4 regions of the Sedimentibacter sp. MB31-C6 genome follow, and region 3 is predicted to be linked to each of the others. Evidence: riboswitches for the same ligand, from Rfam matches in the RefSeq annotation. Region 3 holds a riboswitch; each other region holds the start of a gene.
The links. Region 3 has a riboswitch for S-adenosylmethionine ahead of U8307_RS07905 (YbaK/EbsC family protein). Riboswitches for the same ligand answer to the same signal wherever they lie in the genome.

Region 1 (5,052 bases), 1.1 Mb from region 3:
CTTTTATATATTTTTCTAACCATGATATGGCATTAATATCTAAATGGTTTGTGGGTTCATCTAATAATATTATATCAGCTCTTTCTAATAAAAGCTTTGCAAGCATAACCCTGCTTTTTTGTCCTCCGCTTAATAAATTAATAGGCTGATTAAACTCAACTTCTGAAAAACCAAGTCCTTTTAGTACACCTTTAATTATGCTTTTATAACTATAACCATCAGCTTCTTCAAACCGTTCATTCAATTTAGCATAAGTATTCATTAAAGTTTCAAGCTCATTAGAATCATCTTCTTCTGTAAAAGTACTAATTTTATTTTCTAAATTACGCATATCTTGTTCTAGTTTTATAAGTTCACTAAAAATAGTGAGCATTTCATCTATTATGCTTTTGTTACTTTCTATTGTAGTATTTTGCTTTAAATACCCAAGTTTTTTACCTTTTGCTTTAAAAATGGTACCAGAATCTGGTTCTAAATTTTCTGTTAATATATTAAATAATGTAGTTTTGCCTGAACCGTTCAGTCCGATTAATCCTACATTTTCATTATCATTTATAGTAAAAGAAATATTTTCTATTATATTTTCAACTGTATAAGCTTTCGTAACATCATTACAAGATAAAACTATCATTTAAACAGTCCTTTCTATATTTTGAATAAGTTTATTGTATATAATTTTATATTTTAAATTTGACTATTTGATTATATCAATTTTATTGATACTTATCAATTGCATTATAACGATGTATAAAGATAAGCGATTTTGTATGAAACTACTTACAAAATATAATCGTAGTTAATTAATAATTGCTCTTACATAATAAAAGTAAAGTATCATAAATGTTTAAAAGAGAATTTATTAAAATTCTCCTTGTATGTTCATTCATTTCTTCTTTTCCAAAGTAAATAATGTTATTATTATCTAACTCAAAAATAACGTATTCTAAATACTTTTTATAATCTAATTCAAATTCTTGGGATAAGCTTTTCGGGAGGTCAGTTACACCTAAAATAAAATCCGTTGAAACATCAAAATATTTGGATATTTTAATTATTAATTCAATTCCTGGTTTTCTTTTGCCACTTTCATATAGTGAAACTGTTGATTCTGAAATGCCAAAGATTTTACTAAATTCTTTTGCGGTGAGTTTGTTTTTAATACGTATTTGACGAATCCTCTCATTATAATTCATAATATCGCCAACTTCCTTTTGCAAATTGATTACAAAAAGTCACCTCATAACTTTTTGAGTGTTAATCTAATTATAATGTAGACTTTGATAAAAAACAACAAAAAATTGCAAAAAGTAAATATATTTGATAATTATTGACAAAATGCAAAGTATGTTTTATTATTTAATAATACAATATAAGTTTTTTTATATAGAAGAATTGAATATTAATACGGGGGGTATTAAATTGGAATTCATCGTTGATAATTATCTTAGTATATCTAATTTTGAGTTATTATTGAATTATATTCATGAAAACACAACACAAGATGAAATTTATAATAAGCATCTATTAATTACTATAATTGGATGTATCGAAGGAAATATACAATTGGAGTTGCAAAATAATTCATTCCATATGTATTTCAATGGATATAATATTGATGGTAAAGATAAAATAGATTGTGATAATTACATTTTGTCCAGTATTTATAATAATATAAAAGTTAATAGTGATTTAAATGATTTTATAATTAAATATTTTGACTTATGGCATGGACATAATGAGAATTCAGATTTTCTTTATGATAAGTATCATAAGGACTATTTAAAAGAAAACTTTCAAATATTGTTATATGCTATAAAAGAAGATATTAAAAAGGCAGGGAATATTAAGGATAATGATAATTTAAATAAATATCAATTATTGTTAAATGATTTAATTGATAAATTTTGCAGAAATTAATTAAAAGGTATTGACATAAGTAAAAAATTAGTATAAAGTACTTTCTAATAAATGAATATTTACTTCTTATCAAGAGAGATGGAGGGAGCGGCCCTTTGAAGTCTCGGCAACCTACAGTTTACTGAAAGGTGCTAATTCCGACAAAGTATAACTTTGAGAGATGAGGAGATGATTATATTAATCCTCTCTTCAAGGGGATTTTTTATTTTGCTGTGCAAGAAGCGATATTCCTTTAAATATAATTTATTCAGGGAGGAAATATGAAAAGTAATTTTAAAAACATTGAATCTAAATTAGTGCAATCTTTAGAAGAATTTGAAGAAGGGGAATCTAGAGTATATCCATTAATCCAAAGTACTACTTATAATTATAAAGATCCAGATTATGTTGCTGGTTTATTTGATTTAACTGAAACTGGACATATGTATTCAAGAATTAGCAACCCAACTGTAGCTGCTTTTGAGAATAAAATAGCTCAATTGGAAGGGGGTGTTGGAGCTGTAGCTGTTTCTTCTGGGCAGGCTGCTACAACGATGGCTATATTAACTATTTGTAACTCCGGTGATCATATAGTTGCTGCTTCTACAATATATGGAGGAACTTTTACATTACTAGCTTCAAGTTTGAAGAATTTAGGTATTGAAACAACTTTTATAAATCCAGATAATACAGAGGATGAAATAATAGCTGCATGTAAGGAGAATACAAAGGCAATTTTTGCAGAAACAATAGGAAATCCAGGGTTGAACATATTAGATTTTTCTAAATTTTCTAAAATAGCTATAAAAGTAGGTGTTCCTTTAATAGTTGATAATACAATAGCTACACCATATTTATGTAGGCCGTTTGAATATGGTGCTAATATAGTTGTACATTCGACTACAAAATATATTGATGGTCAAGCTACAGCAGTTGGTGGAGTAGTAGTTGATGGAGGAAATTTCGATTGGAATAATGGAAAGTTTCCAAATATGGTTGAACCTGATCAAAGCTATCATGGACTAAGTTATTTTGAGAAATTTAAGGAAACTGCTTATATAACTAAGGCTAGAACCCATATATTAAGAGATTTTGGTTCTACTATGAGTGCGTTTAATGCTTTTATATATTTGAGAGGACTTGAAACTCTTCATATCAGAATGGATAGACATAGTGAAAATGCATTAAAGATAGCTGAGTTTTTAGAAAATCATGAAAATGTTCTATGGGTTAATTATCCAAAGTTAAAAAGTAGTTCTTATTTTGAATTAGGAAATAAATATCTTCCAAAGGGTGGAAGTGGAATAATCTTGTTTGGAGTCAAAGGTGGAGCTGAAGGTGGAAGACAGTTTACTAAAAAGTTGAAATGGATAAATAGTGTAGTTCATTTAGGGGATGTTAGAACATGTGTACTTCATCCTGGTAGTACAACACATAGACAGCTGTCTGAAGAAGAACAAATAGCAGCAGGAGTTATGCCTGAAGCAATAAGATTAAATGTAGGAATTGAAAATATAGATGACATTATAGCGGATTTAGAACAAGCGCTTAAATAAGTGTCACGGGACGCATACAATGCGTCCCCTACAATATGTATGCATTGCATGCATACCGCAGAACGTTACGACCCCAACGTAGGGTATGCATTGCATGCATACCGCGACACGTCCGCACCCGCGACAAATAGAAAGGAGCATATATGCCAGTTATAATACCAACAGAACTACCTGCTTACGATATAATGAAAAATGAGAATATTTTTGTCATGAATAAAAATAGAGCTGAAGGTCAGGATATTAGACCCTTAGAAATTGCTCTTGTAAATCTTATGCCAACGAAAATTGAGACAGAAACTCAATTTGTAAGACTTTTATCAAATTCCCCAATACAAATAAATGTTGAATTTGTTCATACCGTAACTCATAAAGCAAGGAACATTTCTGAGAGCCATATGAATAATTTTTATAAGAATATTAAGGAAATAAAATATAACAAATATGATGCTATGATAATTACTGGAGCGCCTGTTGAGTTAATGGAATATGAAGAAGTAGATTATTGGGAAGAAATAAAGGAAATATTGGATTTTTCTTTAACAAATGTAACTTCAACAATGTATATATGTTGGGGTGCACAAGCAGCTCTTTATCACTTTTATAAACTACAAAAAAAGATGCTTAATGCTAAAATATTTGGTGTATTTGAACATGAAAAAAAGCATGAAACTTGCATGCTTTTAAATGGTTTTGATGATATTTTTTATGTACCTCATTCTAGGCATACAGAGGTAACTAAAGAAGATATAAAATCAGTTAGTGAACTTGCTATATTAGCAGAATCTAAAGATGCTGGAGTTCATATTGCTACTACGGATGACTACAGTAAAATTTTTGTTATGGGCCATTCTGAATATGATTCATTAACTTTGAAAAATGAATATGATAGGGATGTTAGTCAAGGTAAATCAATTAATATACCTATTAATTATTACCCTGGAAATGATCCAACAAAATCTCCTTATGTAAAATGGAGGAGCCATGCTAATTTGCTTTTTAAAAATTGGATTAACATTATTTACCAAGAAACACCATTTGATATAAACGAAATTGGAGGACATCGATAATTTGTTTACGCCGAAGGGGGACATAGGTCACCCTAGCGTCGTTGCGAAGTGACTCTTTTTATATGTTATAATTGAGTTAAAGACTATGTATTTAAAAAAAAGACTTGTTAACTACTAAACTATTGTATAAAATAGTATAGAATGAATTTTTTAGGAGGAATTTATGGGAAAATTATTTGGTACAGATGGAGTTAGAGGTATTGCGAACAAGGATTTATCAGCAGATTTAGCATATAAATTAGGTCGGATTGGAGGATATTTTCTTACAAAAGGAAAAAGAAGACCCAAAATGGTGGTAGGAATGGATACACGAATATCTGGAGATATGCTTGAAGGGGCATTGTCAGCTGGTTTAAATGCAGCTGGAATTGATGTATTGTATCTTGGGATTTTACCAACTCCTGCTGTAGCGTGTATGATAAGGATATTAGATGCTGATGGCGGGGTTATGATATCTGCATCTCATAATCCTGTAGAATATAATGGTATTAAGTTTTTTAATGAAGATGGATTTAAATTAACAGATGAAACTG
Region 2 (5,052 bases), 410 kb from region 3:
AGTCAGTAACTCTGCATCTTAGCCAATGATCCTTACCATCACCATAAACCCACATTCCGATAGCTTTTGGTTTACCATCGAGTTTAATGCCTTCTCCGTCTTTTCCAAAATCAACAAATGCAATACTTTGGTCAGTCATATCAGTGAAATCATAATCTAGTTTTAATGCATTGGCTCCTTCTTTTACAATATTATCTGTAATAGATATATTTCCTTTGGAATCTTCAGGATAGAGATTTAATTTAAGGTTATTTAAATTTTCAAATCTATTTAAAGTTTCATAGCGGTAACCTACTTTGACTTGAATATTTTTAATCGCACTGCCAAATGTTGCGGTTATAGCTCCAGTATTATTAATATCACCTGCAGTGAAAATTCCATCTTCTACTTTACCTATCTTATTTCTATAAGTATAATTAATATACTCTGATGGAATATAAGCTGAATTACCATTTTTGTCAATACCAAGAATGTTATTTAAATTATGTGTTTCTCCATAATTTAAGACTAGGTTGTCTGAATTAAATTTTAAAGCAACGGGTGTATCTATTACGTCTATTTCTATTTCACCTTTAGTATCTCCTATAGAAGCTGTTATTAAAGCTTTACCTGGGTTTTTCGGAAGAAATTTATTGTTCTCAATTACACCTGCAGTTGAAGGAGTAACAGAATAACTAACATTGCTTTTATCAATGTCCAATGGTGTATAGTATTCATTCAAAAATTCCAAATCTAATTCAAGCTCTGTATTGTTAAAAACTTTATTATTTGAAGTAGTTATATTAATTTTGTCAACATTGTTACTATCTGGTGCGGTATTGAAAACTCCAACACCTGAAGCGATTTTTCTTTCATATCCATCTGATGGCATATTTACAATAGTGATGTTAGAATTTTTAAGGAAATCAATACCCATAGTTGTAGATCCTCCTCCGTCCATGTTGACAACATTGTAAGCACCTAAATCAACCATAATTTGAGCTAGTTCTGTTTGTTTTATACTTGTATATTCCTTATTTCTTCCATCAACAGTTACTAAAATCATTTCTGTATTGTCTTTATTAAAACCTATTGCAGTACGAGGATGAGCACCGAGTACTTCATCACTAATATCATTTATTTCACCATTTTTAACTAGATGATTTAACCCACCAAAAGACCAGTCTATGTTTTCAGTGTTAAAATCTAATTCAATATTCAATGAAACTGGCTGCCCAGATTTAAAGGAATTTGTCATTTTTTCTATTGTGTCAGGATTACAACTTGCAACGATGTAACCTTCTTCTGGAATTATAGTTGAAGGTTGATTTCTCCTTACTTCTGACACTGTATTGTTTACTACAACTACTTCTAATATATCTTTATCTCCGCTATAACCAGGAGACATTTTATTCCAATCAGAAGTTAGTATAGTTGGGCCCCAATCAATATTAGAAGTTTTATTCATAACAACAATATCATATTGAATATCATCTGAGCCATAAAGTGTAATATTAGGATTCCAAAGTGATATATCCACTGTACCATCCAATAATCTTGTTACTGATGGGTATCCATAACTGTAAGGTAGAGGAGATGTGATAATTTCCCCGTCCTTAATTATTGGTCCATATGTATAAGTTGGATTTCCCATGTAAAAAAAGTCTCCATTAACACCTGCTACAGCTCCAGATGATTTTAACATAGAACTTAATGTTCCCCTGTTAGATACACCTTCTTTATTTGTTACAGGTTCTACTTTTGTATACGGGTCTGTTAGGTTTGTGCGAACAACATTTATGTTCATCCACCCTTGAGAAGTGTATTTTTCAATTCTTTCATATGTAATACCCGTAGAGAGTCTAGTTTCCTCAGATAAATCATAAACAGTGTATAAGTCGCTGCCGAATACTGATGATGTTAATAATAGAATCATAGTAGCAGAAATAGCTGCAATTTTTTTTATAAACAAATTAATCATTCCCTTCTGTATTTATGTATTTAAATTTATGCTTGTCCATTATACCACATATAAAGTATAAATTAACATGTATTTATTTAATTAATATAGTAAATTATAGAAATGTAAGGATTGTAATATACGCTTTTATTTAGACGTTTTAAAAGGATTTAAGTTCCAAAAATATTTAAAGTTCAGCTATTGACATAAAAAAATCTATATGATATTATGAATTGTAACAATCCTTATCAAGAGTGGTGGAGGGACGAGGCCCAATGAAACCCGGCAGCCTGATTTATTCAAGGTGCCAAATCCCGCGGATTTCCGAAAGATGAGGCTATATATGTAGATAGAACCTCTTCTATGGAAGAGGTTTTTATTTTTTAAACTATATAAATTAGTCATTATGCTTTCACAATGAAAAGAAAAGTAAAGTATAGAAAGGATCATAAAATGAAAAAATGGTTATTTACATCAGAGTCTGTAACAGAAGGACATCCTGATAAAATTTGTGATCAAATATCTGATGGAATATTAGATGCTATTTATGAACAAGATCCATTTGGTAGAGTTGCATGTGAAACTGTAACAACAACTGGTCTTGTATTAGTAGCAGGAGAAATTAGCACTAATTGCTATATAGATATTCCTAAAATAGTTAGGAATACTATAAAGGATATTGGTTATACAGATGCGGAGTATGGCTTTGATTACAAAACTTGTTCTGTATTAACTGCAATTGATGAACAATCATCAGATATTGCTATGGGAGTAAACGAAGCGGCAGAGTATAGAGAAACTCATTTAGACAAAAACGATGCAACAGGAGCTGGAGATCAAGGTATGATGTTTGGGTTTGCATGTAATGAAACACCTGAATTTATGCCTATGCCTATCAGTTTGGCACATAAATTATCTCTAAAACTTTCAAAAGTAAGAAAAAATGGTATTTTGGGTTATTTAAGACCTGATGGAAAGACACAGGTTACCATTGAGTATCATGATAATAAACCTGTTAGAGTAGATGCCATTGTAATTTCAACTCAACATGACCCTGAAATTGAAATAAGCACTATTGAAAAAGACTTAAAGGAGCATGTAATAAAAACAACAGTACCAGCTGAATTAATCGATGAGAATACAAAATATTTTATCAATCCTACAGGTAGATTTGTTATTGGAGGCCCTCAAGGGGATTCAGGATTGACTGGAAGAAAAATTATTGTTGATACTTATGGAGGATATTCAAGACATGGTGGTGGAGCATTCTCAGGCAAGGATCCAACAAAGGTAGACCGTTCAGCTGCATATGCATCAAGATACATTGCAAAAAACATTGTTGCAGCAGGCCTAGCAGATAAATGTGAAGTTGAGCTTGCCTATGCTATTGGAGTTGCAAAACCAGTTTCAATAATGGTCGATACTTTTGGAACAAATAAAATTGATGAAGAAAAAATAGAGAAAGCCATTAAAGATAACTTCGATTTAAGGCCAGCTGCAATAATAGAAAAGTTAAACTTAAGAAGACCAATATACAAACAATTAGCTGCTTATGGCCACTTTGGAAGAGATGATTTAGATTTGCCTTGGGAAAAGCTAGACAAGGTTGATATATTAAAAAAATATTTATAATTAATGACATAGTTATTTTTCCAATAATGTCATTGCTATGAATAAACATTGCGGTTCAATTTTAGGAGGTGAGATTTTGTCTAAATTAATAATAACTGTAGCGACAACAGGCTCGATATATACTAAGGCTGATACACCTCATATACCAATAACGGCTGAGGAAATAGCAAATGATGTAAAAGAGTGTTATAATGCTGGTGCTTCAGTTGTTCATATTCATGCAAGAGATAAAGATGGAAGAAAAACACATGATTTTATGAGATATGTAGAAATAGTCGAAAAAATTAAGGAAGTATGTCCTAAAATAATTATACAATTATCAACAGGTGGAAGAGCTGGATTAGATTATGAGAGTAGGACTCAAGGTTTAAAATTAAATCCTGAAAGTGCTGCTTTAACAACAGGGTCAGTAAATTTTGAGGAAATGGTTTATCAAAATTCTCCTAAATTCATAGAAAAAATATCAAAAGAAATGATGAAAAGAAATATTAAACCTGAAATTGAGGTATATGATATTAGTATGATATACAAAGCAATTGAACTAAAGGATAAGGGGTTGATTCGTGATCCTTTATACTTTAACTTTATATTGGGATTTAAAAATTGTCAACCTGCAACATATAACCAACTTACTAGTCTTTTAAATGCTATTCCTAAAAATTCTATTTGGGATATTACGGGAATTGGTGAAAATCAAATGTTTACAGTTTTTTCCGGAATAAGCCTTGGTGGGCATGTAAGGATTGGATTGGAAGATAATATTTATTATAAGCCTGATAAATTAGGCAAGAACGTTGACTTTGTAGAGAGAACAGCGAAACTTGCAAAGATATATGGTAGAGACATAGCATCTCCAGATGAAGCTAGAAGAATATTGAAGATAAGAAGATAAGTTTAATATGTTTTTTTTCGATATAAAATAAAAACTCTTTTCAATATTAATTTAATATTGAAAAGAGTTTTTTTATAATATTATAGTTAATCAATTGAAATCAATACTACCTACATTAGTTGTAAGTTCTACTCTTGTTTTTCCATCGTTGTTTATTTTAACTATCTCTTTCATCATAAACTCATTTATTACAGTTTCATAGCTTGAATCTTTAGGAAGTGTCAAGTTAATATCTCCGACAATAACATTTGCCTTTATAACTTTAGAGTTGTAAATATCAGAAAAATCACAATTTATGTCTCCTGTATTTATAAGGAAGGTTGAACTGTTTAAAGAAATACAGTTATCTAAGTTTATATCACCAACATCTACCTTTAAATCATAAGAAGCACTTGAGTTATTTATATTTACTTCTCCAACATTAGATACAACTTCAATTTGTCCTTGAACATTATTTATTGTAATGTCACCAATATTTGTATTTATAACAAAACTTTTAATAGTTTCAGGAATTTTTATATCTAATGTTACTTGTATCATATTTGATGGATCTAAATTATTAATATTTTTTGAAGTATCAATATTAATT
Region 3 (5,052 bases):
TGTTCTTAACAATACCTGGGTGTTACTTTTTTTTATTAAACTTTAATTAGTCTATTGCTATAACTGCTCCTTCATAAGTATCAGCAATAAATTGTTTTATTTCTCCACTTTTTAAAACTTCTACTAATGCTTTAATATCTTCTCTATCTTCATCTCCTGATTTCACACATAATATATTTGCATATGTTTGTGCAGCTTCTGAATCTTGTTCTTCTTTAGCCACAGCATCTTCTACTTTAAGTCCTGCAGAAATAGCATAATTTCCATTTAATACTACAAAATCTACTTCTTCTATAACTCTTGAAACTTGTGCAGCTTTCAATTCTACGATTTCAATATTGTAAGGATTTTCAATGATATCATTTTTGGTAGCTAATAGTCCTGCACCTTCTTTAATTTTAATTAACCCATTCGTTTCTAACAACAATAGAGCCCTTGCTTCATTTGTAGTATCATTAGGAACAGCTATTGAAGCGCCCTCAGATATATTGGTTAAGTCTGTGGATGTTCCTGCATATATTGCAAGAGGTTCATAGTGTATTGGAGCAACAGATACTATTTCAGTTCCATTTCCTGCATTAAAGTCATCTAAGTATGGCTTGTGCTGGAAAAAGTTTGCGTCTAATTCTCCACTATCCACAACTAAATTTGGTTGTACATAATCAGAATATTCAACTATTTCTAACTCATATCCTTGTTCAGCTAAAAGTGATTTAGCTTGAGCTAATATTTCTGCATGTGGTGTAGGTGAAGCCGCAACTTTTATAGTACCACCATTACTTGTTTCTTCAGTTGAATTATCCTTATCAGGTGTTTCTTCAACTGGAGTATCTTTTTCTGGTGTTTCTTCATTACCTTGACAAGCTACTAATATTCCTAACGATAATATAACTACTAATCCTATTATTAATATTTTACTAAACTTTTTCATATCATTTTCTCCTTTAATTTTAATCCTAAATTATTTACAACATTCATATGTTTATCTAATATTTCTTTTATCTGTTTTAATTGCAATTTGAGTACCTATAATTTGTAATAGTTGCATAATAATAATCAATAATACAACTGTTATAATCATAACATCAGCTTTATATCTTTCATATCCATACCTAATAGCAATATCACCTAGTCCTCCACCACCAACAGCACCTGCCATTGCTGAATAACCTATTATTGTACCTGCTGCAATAACAGCATTTACTATCAAAGATGTTTTTGCTTCCGGTATTAGCACTTTAAATATAATTTCTGAAATTGAAGCACCCATACTTTGTGCTGCTTCAACAACTCCATGATCAACCTCTTGCAATGAGGATTCTATTAATCTTGCTATAAAAGGTATTGCAGCAATTACAAGAGGTACTATTGTTGCAGTAGCACCATAGCTTTTGCCAGCTATTAATTTTGTAATTGGTATTACCAAAAGTATTAATATAATAAAAGGTATTGAACGACCAATGTTAACTATAAAATCTAATACTCTATTAATTGAAACCAAAGGATACAACCCGTCCTTCTTTGTTACAACTAAAGCAATCCCTAAAGGAAAAGCAAACAAATATGCAAAAATAGTAGAGAAGGATGTCATATATAATGTGTCAATGGTGCCAGTTATTATTTCATTTATTATTCCATCAGTTAACATAATCTATCAACTCCTCAACTATAACTTTTTTATCTTTTAAAAAATTTATAATTTTATCTGCTAGAAAGTCATCTTCAGGTAACTGCAACACCATTTGTCCAAAGGCTTTACCTTTAATATCCTTAGTATCGGCAAATAAAATATTTACTTGAGCTCTACATTCTAGTACCATATTAGCTATAACTGGTTCAAATGAAGATTTACCATCAAATACTATACGTATACATCTCTTTCCTTTCATTTCCACAACTGCAGAATTACTATGGTATACTAGTTTTTTAGCGGCATCTGTCTTTGGGTTTGAAAAAACACTTTCTACTAATCCCTCTTCTGCTAAATAACCATTATCAATAATTGCCACATAATCACATATTTCTTCAACTACTGACATTTCATGAGTAATTATAATTATTGTAATTCCTAATTTTTTATTTATATCCTTCAATAAGGAAAGAATTGAACGGGTAGTAGTAGGGTCTAATGCACTTGTTGCTTCATCACAAAGTAAGATTTTTGGATTAGTAGCAAGGGCTCTAGCGATTGCCACTCTTTGCTTTTGTCCACCACTAAGCTGCGATGGATATGCCTTTCTTTTATCTAAAAGTCCAACTATTTCTAATAATTCTTTTGCTCTTTTTCTTCCTTCTTTTTTATTTACACCACTTATTTCTAGAGGAAAACAAATATTATCCTCTACAGTTCTTTGCATCAACAAATTAAATTGTTGAAAAATCATTCCTATTTCTTGTCTTACATTTCTTAATTTCTTATCATTTAATACTGATAAATCCTCATTTTCTATTATTACAGTACCTTTTGTAGGCTTTTCCAAAAAATTTATACATCTTACCAAAGTACTTTTTCCTGCACCACTCATACCTATTATCCCATAAATATCACCTTTGTTAATATTAATGTTGATTCCTGAAAGAGCAGTTACAGTATTACCTTGGCTTATGTATTCTTTTCCTAAATCTTTTATTTGTATTAATGGAGTAATAATCCCCACCTCCTTAATTTGTATATGTTGAAGCTGATTCCCTTCCTCTTTGTCTTGGTGGGTAAATAAATTTTACCTTGTTTCCAAACAATATCATATATCATCCCCAATTTTTACATACATCAACCCATTTTTTGCTTTTTGATAATTTTTCTAATTCCTCTAAAGTAAGCTCTATTGCTGAATTGCTACTTCCACAAGCAGGAAACATAGTTTTAAATCTTTTCATTGACTCATCAAGATAGACATTGATATTCCCTGGAAGAGCAAAGGGACATACACCTCCTACAGCATGACCTGTAAACTTAACTGTATCATCTGAAGAAAGCATCCTAGCTTTAAATCCAAACTCTTCCTTAAACTTTTTATTGTCAACTTTGGCATCTCCTGCTACTACAATAATCATAGCTCCATCTTTATTTTGAAATGATAAAGATTTTGCAATTCTTGCTCCTTCTGTTCCTAATGCTTGTGCAGCTAATTCTACTGTTGCTGTAGATTCGTCCATTTCCAAAATGTCATTGTCCTTATTAAATTGTTTTAAATATTCTCTTACCAAATCTATAGACATTCGTCAACCTCCTAAAAATAATATTTAAAATAATAAAACCCTCTCAGAAGAGAGGGTAAATTACTAAACCATCTCCTCATCTTCCAAAGTATAATCTTTGTCGGAATTAGCACCTTGCAAAATGCAGGTTGCCGAGACTTCAACGGGCCGATCCCTCCGTCTCTCTAGATAAGAAGTTAATATTCAATTGTTAGTGATTACTTTATAACATATATATAATTTTGTCAACATTTATTTTTGAAATTCTAAAAAAGTGAGTTATTTAACTAATTTATGGTAATATAACTTAAAACATTATCTTATTTTTAAAATTTTTCTTATGATATTAAGTAGTGATTTAAATAATATACCTTCCATTTCATTGTTAACTTTTTTTAATTCCTTTCTGATAGCTATATTTTGAGGACAATGATTTTCGCATTTTCCACACTCTTTGCATAGTGATGCAAAGGAAGGCTTAGCAGAAAATGCACCTAAAGTTTGAGCATACTTCCAACGATATAATTTATCATTTAATAAATACTTATCATTATAGCTAGAGAAACATCCAGGTATATTTACACCATGAGGACAAGGCATGCAATACCCACAACCTGTACAATGTATTTTTATCTTGTCCATCATAATAGATTTTACTTTTTCAAAAACTACAAGTTCTTCTTTTGTAAATGAATTAGCTTTTGCATCTCCTGCTGTTTTAATATTTTCTGTTACTTGTATTTCACTGCTCATACCTGACAATACAACATTTACTTCAGTGTGATTCCATATCCATCTCAATGCCCATTCAGCAGGTGTTCTTTCTGAATCGTAACTATTAAATGTATCTATAACTTCTTTAGGTAAATTATTTACCAATTTTCCACCACGTAATGGCTCCATAACAATAATAGGAATACCTAATGTCCCTGCCAATTGTAATCCAGCTTTTGTAACTTGATTATTTTCATCTAGGTAATTATATTGAATTTGACAAAAATCCCATGGATACGCTTTTAATATCAATTCAAAATCCAGCTTACTACCATGAAATGAAAATCCTATATTGTTAATTATTTTATTAAGTTTTAATTCTTCTAACCAATCCATTACACCTAAAGATACCATTTTGTCAAACATTGCTTTATCTGTAAGCATATGAAGCAGATAATAATCAATATAGTTTGTCTGCAATTTTGCTAGTTGTGTTGACATCACTTTTTTTGCATTATCCAAACTTTTTACCATATATGGAGGCAATTTTGTTGCTACTTTAACTCTCTCACGATAACCTCCTAATAATGCTTTTCCTAACAATGATTCACTTTGTCCTGCATGATAAAAGTAAGCTGTATCAAAATAATTAACACCTTTTTCTATGGCATCGTGTATCATAGATATTGATCTAGCCTCATCTATAACGCCACCTTTAGTTGGTAATCTCATACACCCAAAACCTAAAATAGAAAGTTTATCCCCATTCTTTATATTAACTTTTGTTATCATATAATTCAGTCTCCAAAATATTTTATATATAAGATTATACTACATTGTTAAAAAACTGAATACCCTAATACATAAACTATATTATTTACTTAATATTTATCTAACTAATTTTTCAATTATCAAAAATGTTTTTAATTCATCTAGTTTTTCTTTAGATAAGGGTAACACATCTTTTAATTTATATTTTATGTTCAATCTTTCATATTTCTGTACACCTAGTGTATGATACGGCAAAAGCTCTACTTTTTTAACCATATTTTGAGGAAAAGTATTTACTTCTTTTTCAAACTCCTTCATATCGACATAATTATCATTAACTCCAGGTGTTACAACTTGCTTAAGCCAAAT
Region 4 (5,052 bases), 1.1 Mb from region 3:
TTGTTCATATTTTCCACCCACGATATCTAAGGCAGGTATCATGTATTTATTTATTATTTCAATAGAATTATATTTCTTAAGAAGTTCGAGAGAAACTTTTTTCGCCTCATCTTTTAGACCTCTAATAATTATTTCCTTTAAGTCACTGTTAGAAGTAACAAAAGTGTTTTCAGTAGTTACATTGCCGTAAGTTCGTATATAATCTTTGCTGTCAATATCTTGATTAGCCAATACTTTATAGGACCTAATAACATCTAATAAAGCTTCATTAGTGGAATCCGTAATAGGAGCATCTAAACCAAGACTTAAAGCCATTGCCAAGTAAGTGGTATTTAATAATTTCCTGTTAGGCAAACCAAAAGATACATTGCTGGTTCCTAATACTATTTTTACATTATATTTCTTTTTTATTAAGGGAATTGCTTTAAGGGTTTCCATTACATTTTCTTGTTCTGCAGAAGCAGTTAGCACAAGAGGATCTATAAGTATATTTTCTTCTGATATACCATAAGATTTAGCTGTATTAATAATATTTGATGCTATTTCCAATCTTTTTTTAGCTGTCTTTGGTATGCCTTCCTCATTTAGTGTTAAAGCCACTACTAAGGTGCCATATTTTTTTACAATAGGAAGTATTTGTTCAAGACTTTCTTTTTTCCCGTTAACAGAATTTATTATTGGTTTTCCGTTATATATTCTTGCGGCAGTTTCAATAACCTCAACATTAGAGCTGTCAATTTGCAGAGGCAGAGATACAACGCTTTGTACTTCAGATATTACTTTTTTCATCATTTCTTTTTCGTCAATATCAGGAAGACCTACGTTTATATCCAATATATCAGATCCAGTATCCTGTTGCGCTATGGCTTCTCTAATAACATAATCCAAATTGTTTTCTCTTAAAGCTTCTTTTAATCTTTTTTTTCCTGTAGGGTTTATTCTTTCACCAATTATCTTAACTTCATCTCCTAAAAAAACTGTTTTTGAAGATGAAGTAGTGGTTGTAAAATGTTTTTTTGTAAGTTCTAATGGCTTCAATTCATCTAGTGTAGCAATTATACTTTTGATATATTCAGGAGTAGTGCCACAACATCCACCAAATATTGATACACCTTTATTAGCCATTTTATTTATTTCATGACTGTATTCTTCAGGGCTTATATCATAATATGTAATATTGTTATTATATTTAGGGAGACCTGCATTTGCTTGCACCATTATTGGAGTAGAGCTGTATTTTATCAGTTCATCAACTATAGACTGCAGTTGTTTAGGCCCTAGAGAACAGTTAACTCCAATAACATCAACTCCTAAACCCTCAGCAACTGAAACAAAAGCAGCTATATCTGTACCTGTAAAAGTACGTCCATTATCCTGAAAAGACATGGTACAAAAAACAGGAAGGTTTGAATTTTCCTTAGCTGCTAGGACTGCGGCTTTTAGCTCATATAAATCGGTCATGGTTTCTATAAGAATTATATCAGCTCTAGCTTTTACTCCAGCTATTACTTGCTCTTTGAATATGTCGTAAGCATCTTCAAAGCTAAGTGTACCTAAAGGGGACAGAAGAGTTCCTGTGGGGCCTATATCTAATGCTACATACTTATTTTCAAGTCCATCTATTGATTTTTTTGCTACTTCAATGCCAGCAATTATTATTTCTTCAACTGTATATGATGAATTATTCAATTTCAGCTTATTGGCACCGAATGTATTTGCAGATATAATATTTGCACCAGCATTTAAATACTCTTTGTGAATATTATATATAACTTCAGGTTTTAATATGTTTAATTCTTCTGGTAGTTCGCCTATATTCAAACCTGATTTTTGAAGCATGGTACCCATTGCTCCATCAAAGTATAGAAATTTTTCCTTTAATTTATTTATCATAAGAATTCTCTCCTTTCTTAGTAAAACTACAATTGTTATAAAGATTACAATTTAAGCAAGATTTATTATTCGTTTCATTTCCTTTGTTAAAACCAATAAAAGCCGTCACCGATTTTCTTGGAACTAATATTGATGAATCTAAAGATGATAGACCTATATATTTCTGTGCATTTAAGGCATTTAATATTTCTTTTTGATGAGAAATAGGCACATCTCCATAACCTGGACTGTATCTAAAGGTAGTATTATAGTCTTCTTGCGCTGCAATCTCCATTATTTCAGATTCTACATAGTCACAAAGGGCCTCAATGTAAGCTGATGCGCATGCATCAAATATAACAGCCTTGGTTAAATTAGTCGAGTTGAAATATTTAATTCTTTTTTCAACTTCAAATCCAATAGTTGCGGCAATGACAGCTGATTTTTTACAGTCTTTAAATAGTTTAGCTAGGTCATTTGACGTTATTTTTATAAAATTTTCAAAGTTAATAATATTATTTTCATTTTTAACTTCAAAGATTCTATACACATATTTAAACTCGCATATATTTTGTAATTCGATTATAGATTCATTAAGTAATTTATAAGTTTCTACATCAACGTTATTGTTTCTATATCCTAAGTATCTTAAAGCTTCATTTATGTTTATTTTGATAAGGTTACTATTGATATGATTTACTTTCATTTGTTAGTACACTCCTAATAGCAGAAATACTGCCTAAAATCTTTTTAGCGGTGGAAGGTTTATTCATTGTATAAATATGGATGCCATCAACACCCCAGGATAATAGGTCTATTATCTGACCTATTGCATAGGACATTCCTGCTTCTTTTAAAGCTTCAGGATTGTTTGCATATTTATCTAATATCCTTCTGAATTTTTCAGGAATTGTATTACCTGTAAGATTTACTATAGTGTTAATTTGATTTTTATTAAGTAAGGGCATAATTCCGGTAATTATAGGTAAATCAATGCCCTTCTTATGTGCTTTATCATAAAAATTATAAAATGCTTCATTATCAAAAAACATTTGAGTTACCAAGAAATCAGCACCTGCATCCATTTTTCTTTTTAGAAATTTAATATCAGCATCTAAATCTTTTGCATCTGGATGCTTTTCAGGATAGCATGCAGCTCCAACACACAAATTTGAATTTCTTTTGAAATATTTTATCAGTTCCACTGAATTTTTAAATCCATTGGTTGGAAAATTATCTGATACAGAGTCTTTTGGATAATCTCCCCTTAAAGCCAAAACATTTTGTACATTATTTTCATTTAGGGAAGTTAATATATTATATATTTCATTTTTTGCTGAAGAAATGCAAGTAACATGAGCAATAGATGTTAAATTGTACTTGTTTTGTATATATGAAGAAATTTCAACTGTTTTGTCTTTTGTACTTCCACCTGCTCCATAGGTAACACTCATAAAATCAGGTTCTAACTTATATAGTTCGTCGATTGAATCATATATTGTATTAACCGGATAATTTGCTTTTGGTGGAAATATTTCAAAGGATATCAAAGGTTTTTTTTCAGTAAAGTTATCTACTATTTTCATTTAATCCTCCTAAAATAAAAAATCTCTCCCGACATTGGGAAAGATATTATCCATATGCATTCTCATCTGCCGGTTAAAAACCGCTGGAATTAGCACCGTATACATAGATTGGTTGCCGGACTTCATAGGGCCAGATCCCTCCGTCGCTCTTGATGAATTTATTTAATTTTCAATTAGTATATAACTAATAATATCTATATGTCAAGTAAATATTTTATTTGATATTGTAAAAGGAGGAAAGTTTTACAATTAGCTCTTGCAATTAATTTTTTGTTTTGATATAATTAAACACAAAGTTAATATAATACTGTGATTGGAAGCAGTAGGTTTGTTCACAATTTAAGAGAGCCGTCGGACGGTGTGAGACGGTATTGTAAAAGCTGAACTCGTCCATGAGTATTTGAAGCGAAATAAAGTAGTTTCAAACGGTTATACCGTTATAATATTTAAGTGAGGCTTAATGTCTAATTTGGGTGGTACCGCGGAATCTTCGTCCCAGCAGGGATGAAGATTTTTTGTATTCACTAACACAATTAAATAATAATTAAGAAAATAGATTAATATGGAGGCTAAACATGAAAACATATAATCCGCAAGTTATTGAAAAAAAGTGGCAGGAAATATGGGATAAAAATGAAACTTTTAAAGCGAAAGACAATAAAGAGCAAAAGAAATTTTACGGTCTTGTGGAATTTCCATATCCATCGGGAGTAGGATTGCATGTAGGACACATACGTGCATATACTTCTCTTGAAGTAATATCAAGAAAAAGAAGATTAGAAGGATACAATGTATTGTTTCCTATTGGATGGGATGCCTTTGGGTTACCTACAGAAAATTATGCAATTCAAACTGGAATACATCCTAGAGAAGTAACAGACAGAAATATTAAGGTGTTTACTCAACAATTAAAGACAGCAGGATATTCCTTTGACTGGTCAAGAACTGTAGATACTACAAATCCAGATTATTTCAAATGGACTCAATGGATTTTTGTTCAATTGTTTAAGCATGGATTGGCTTATAAAGATAAAACTTATGTAAATTTCTGCAATAGCTGTAAAGTTGTACTTGCAAATGAAGAATCACAAAATGGAGTTTGTGATAGATGTGGTAGTGATGTTATACAACTAGAGAAAGATGTTTGGTTTTTGAAAATAAGAGAATATGCTGATAAACTTTTGGATGGGTTAAACGAAGTTGACTTTTTGCCAAGAATTAAACTTGAGCAAGAAAATTGGATTGGTAGATCATATGGAGCAGAAGTTGATTTTAAAATTAAGGATATAGATGAATCATTGAGAGTATTTACAACAAGACCTGATACGTTATATGGAGTTACATTTATGGTTATAGCTCCAGAACATCCATTATTAAATAAATATGCTTCAAAAATCACAAATATGGATGAAATACATGAATATCAGGAAGAATCTAAAAAGAAAACTGAATTTGAAAGAGTTCAACTTGCTAAAGATAAAACAGGTGTTGAAATAAAAGGTTTGACAGCAATCAATCCTGTTTCTGGAGAAAAAATTCCAGTGTGGGTTGCTGATTATGTTATGATGGGTTATGGAACAGGAGCTATAATGGC

Region 1: another riboswitch for S-adenosylmethionine. It lies ahead of U8307_RS02785 (O-acetylhomoserine aminocarboxypropyltransferase/cysteine synthase family protein); the one in region 3 lies ahead of U8307_RS07905 (YbaK/EbsC family protein).
Region 2: another riboswitch for S-adenosylmethionine. It lies ahead of metK (methionine adenosyltransferase); the one in region 3 lies ahead of U8307_RS07905 (YbaK/EbsC family protein).
Region 4: another riboswitch for S-adenosylmethionine. It lies ahead of metF (methylenetetrahydrofolate reductase [NAD(P)H]); the one in region 3 lies ahead of U8307_RS07905 (YbaK/EbsC family protein).

The regions. Positions count from the first base shown of each region.
Region 1 is NZ_CP142396.1:543,115-548,166, reverse strand. Features, by position in the region: gene U8307_RS02800 (ABC-F family ATP-binding cassette domain-containing protein) at 1-631, opposite strand, end outside; gene U8307_RS02795 (helix-turn-helix domain-containing protein) at 801-1,193, opposite strand; gene U8307_RS02790 (hypothetical protein) at 1,420-1,917, shown strand; SAM riboswitch class I at 1,981-2,084, shown strand; gene U8307_RS02785 (O-acetylhomoserine aminocarboxypropyltransferase/cysteine synthase family protein) at 2,178-3,452, shown strand; gene metA (homoserine O-acetyltransferase MetA) at 3,596-4,519, shown strand; gene glmM (phosphoglucosamine mutase) at 4,683-5,052, shown strand, end outside.
Region 2 is NZ_CP142396.1:1,243,104-1,248,155, reverse strand. Features, by position in the region: gene U8307_RS05950 (phosphodiester glycosidase family protein) at 1-1,960, opposite strand, end outside; SAM riboswitch class I at 2,182-2,277, shown strand; gene metK (methionine adenosyltransferase) at 2,393-3,571, shown strand; gene U8307_RS05940 (3-keto-5-aminohexanoate cleavage protein) at 3,648-4,463, shown strand; gene U8307_RS05935 (hypothetical protein) at 4,554-5,052, opposite strand, start outside.
Region 3 is NZ_CP142396.1:1,655,052-1,660,103, reverse strand. Features, by position in the region: gene U8307_RS07920 (MetQ/NlpA family ABC transporter substrate-binding protein) at 47-931, opposite strand; gene U8307_RS07915 (methionine ABC transporter permease) at 983-1,648, opposite strand; gene U8307_RS07910 (methionine ABC transporter ATP-binding protein) at 1,638-2,648, opposite strand; gene U8307_RS07905 (YbaK/EbsC family protein) at 2,749-3,219, opposite strand; SAM riboswitch class I at 3,293-3,394, opposite strand; gene U8307_RS07900 (aldo/keto reductase) at 3,514-4,704, opposite strand; gene pflA (pyruvate formate-lyase-activating protein) at 4,801-5,052, opposite strand, start outside.
Region 4 is NZ_CP142396.1:2,771,791-2,776,842, forward strand. Features, by position in the region: gene U8307_RS13375 (homocysteine S-methyltransferase family protein) at 1-1,893, opposite strand, end outside; gene U8307_RS13380 (vitamin B12 dependent-methionine synthase activation domain-containing protein) at 1,883-2,578, opposite strand; gene metF (methylenetetrahydrofolate reductase [NAD(P)H]) at 2,556-3,458, opposite strand; SAM riboswitch class I at 3,518-3,617, opposite strand; T-box leader at 3,759-3,959, shown strand; gene leuS (leucine--tRNA ligase) at 4,034-5,052, shown strand, end outside.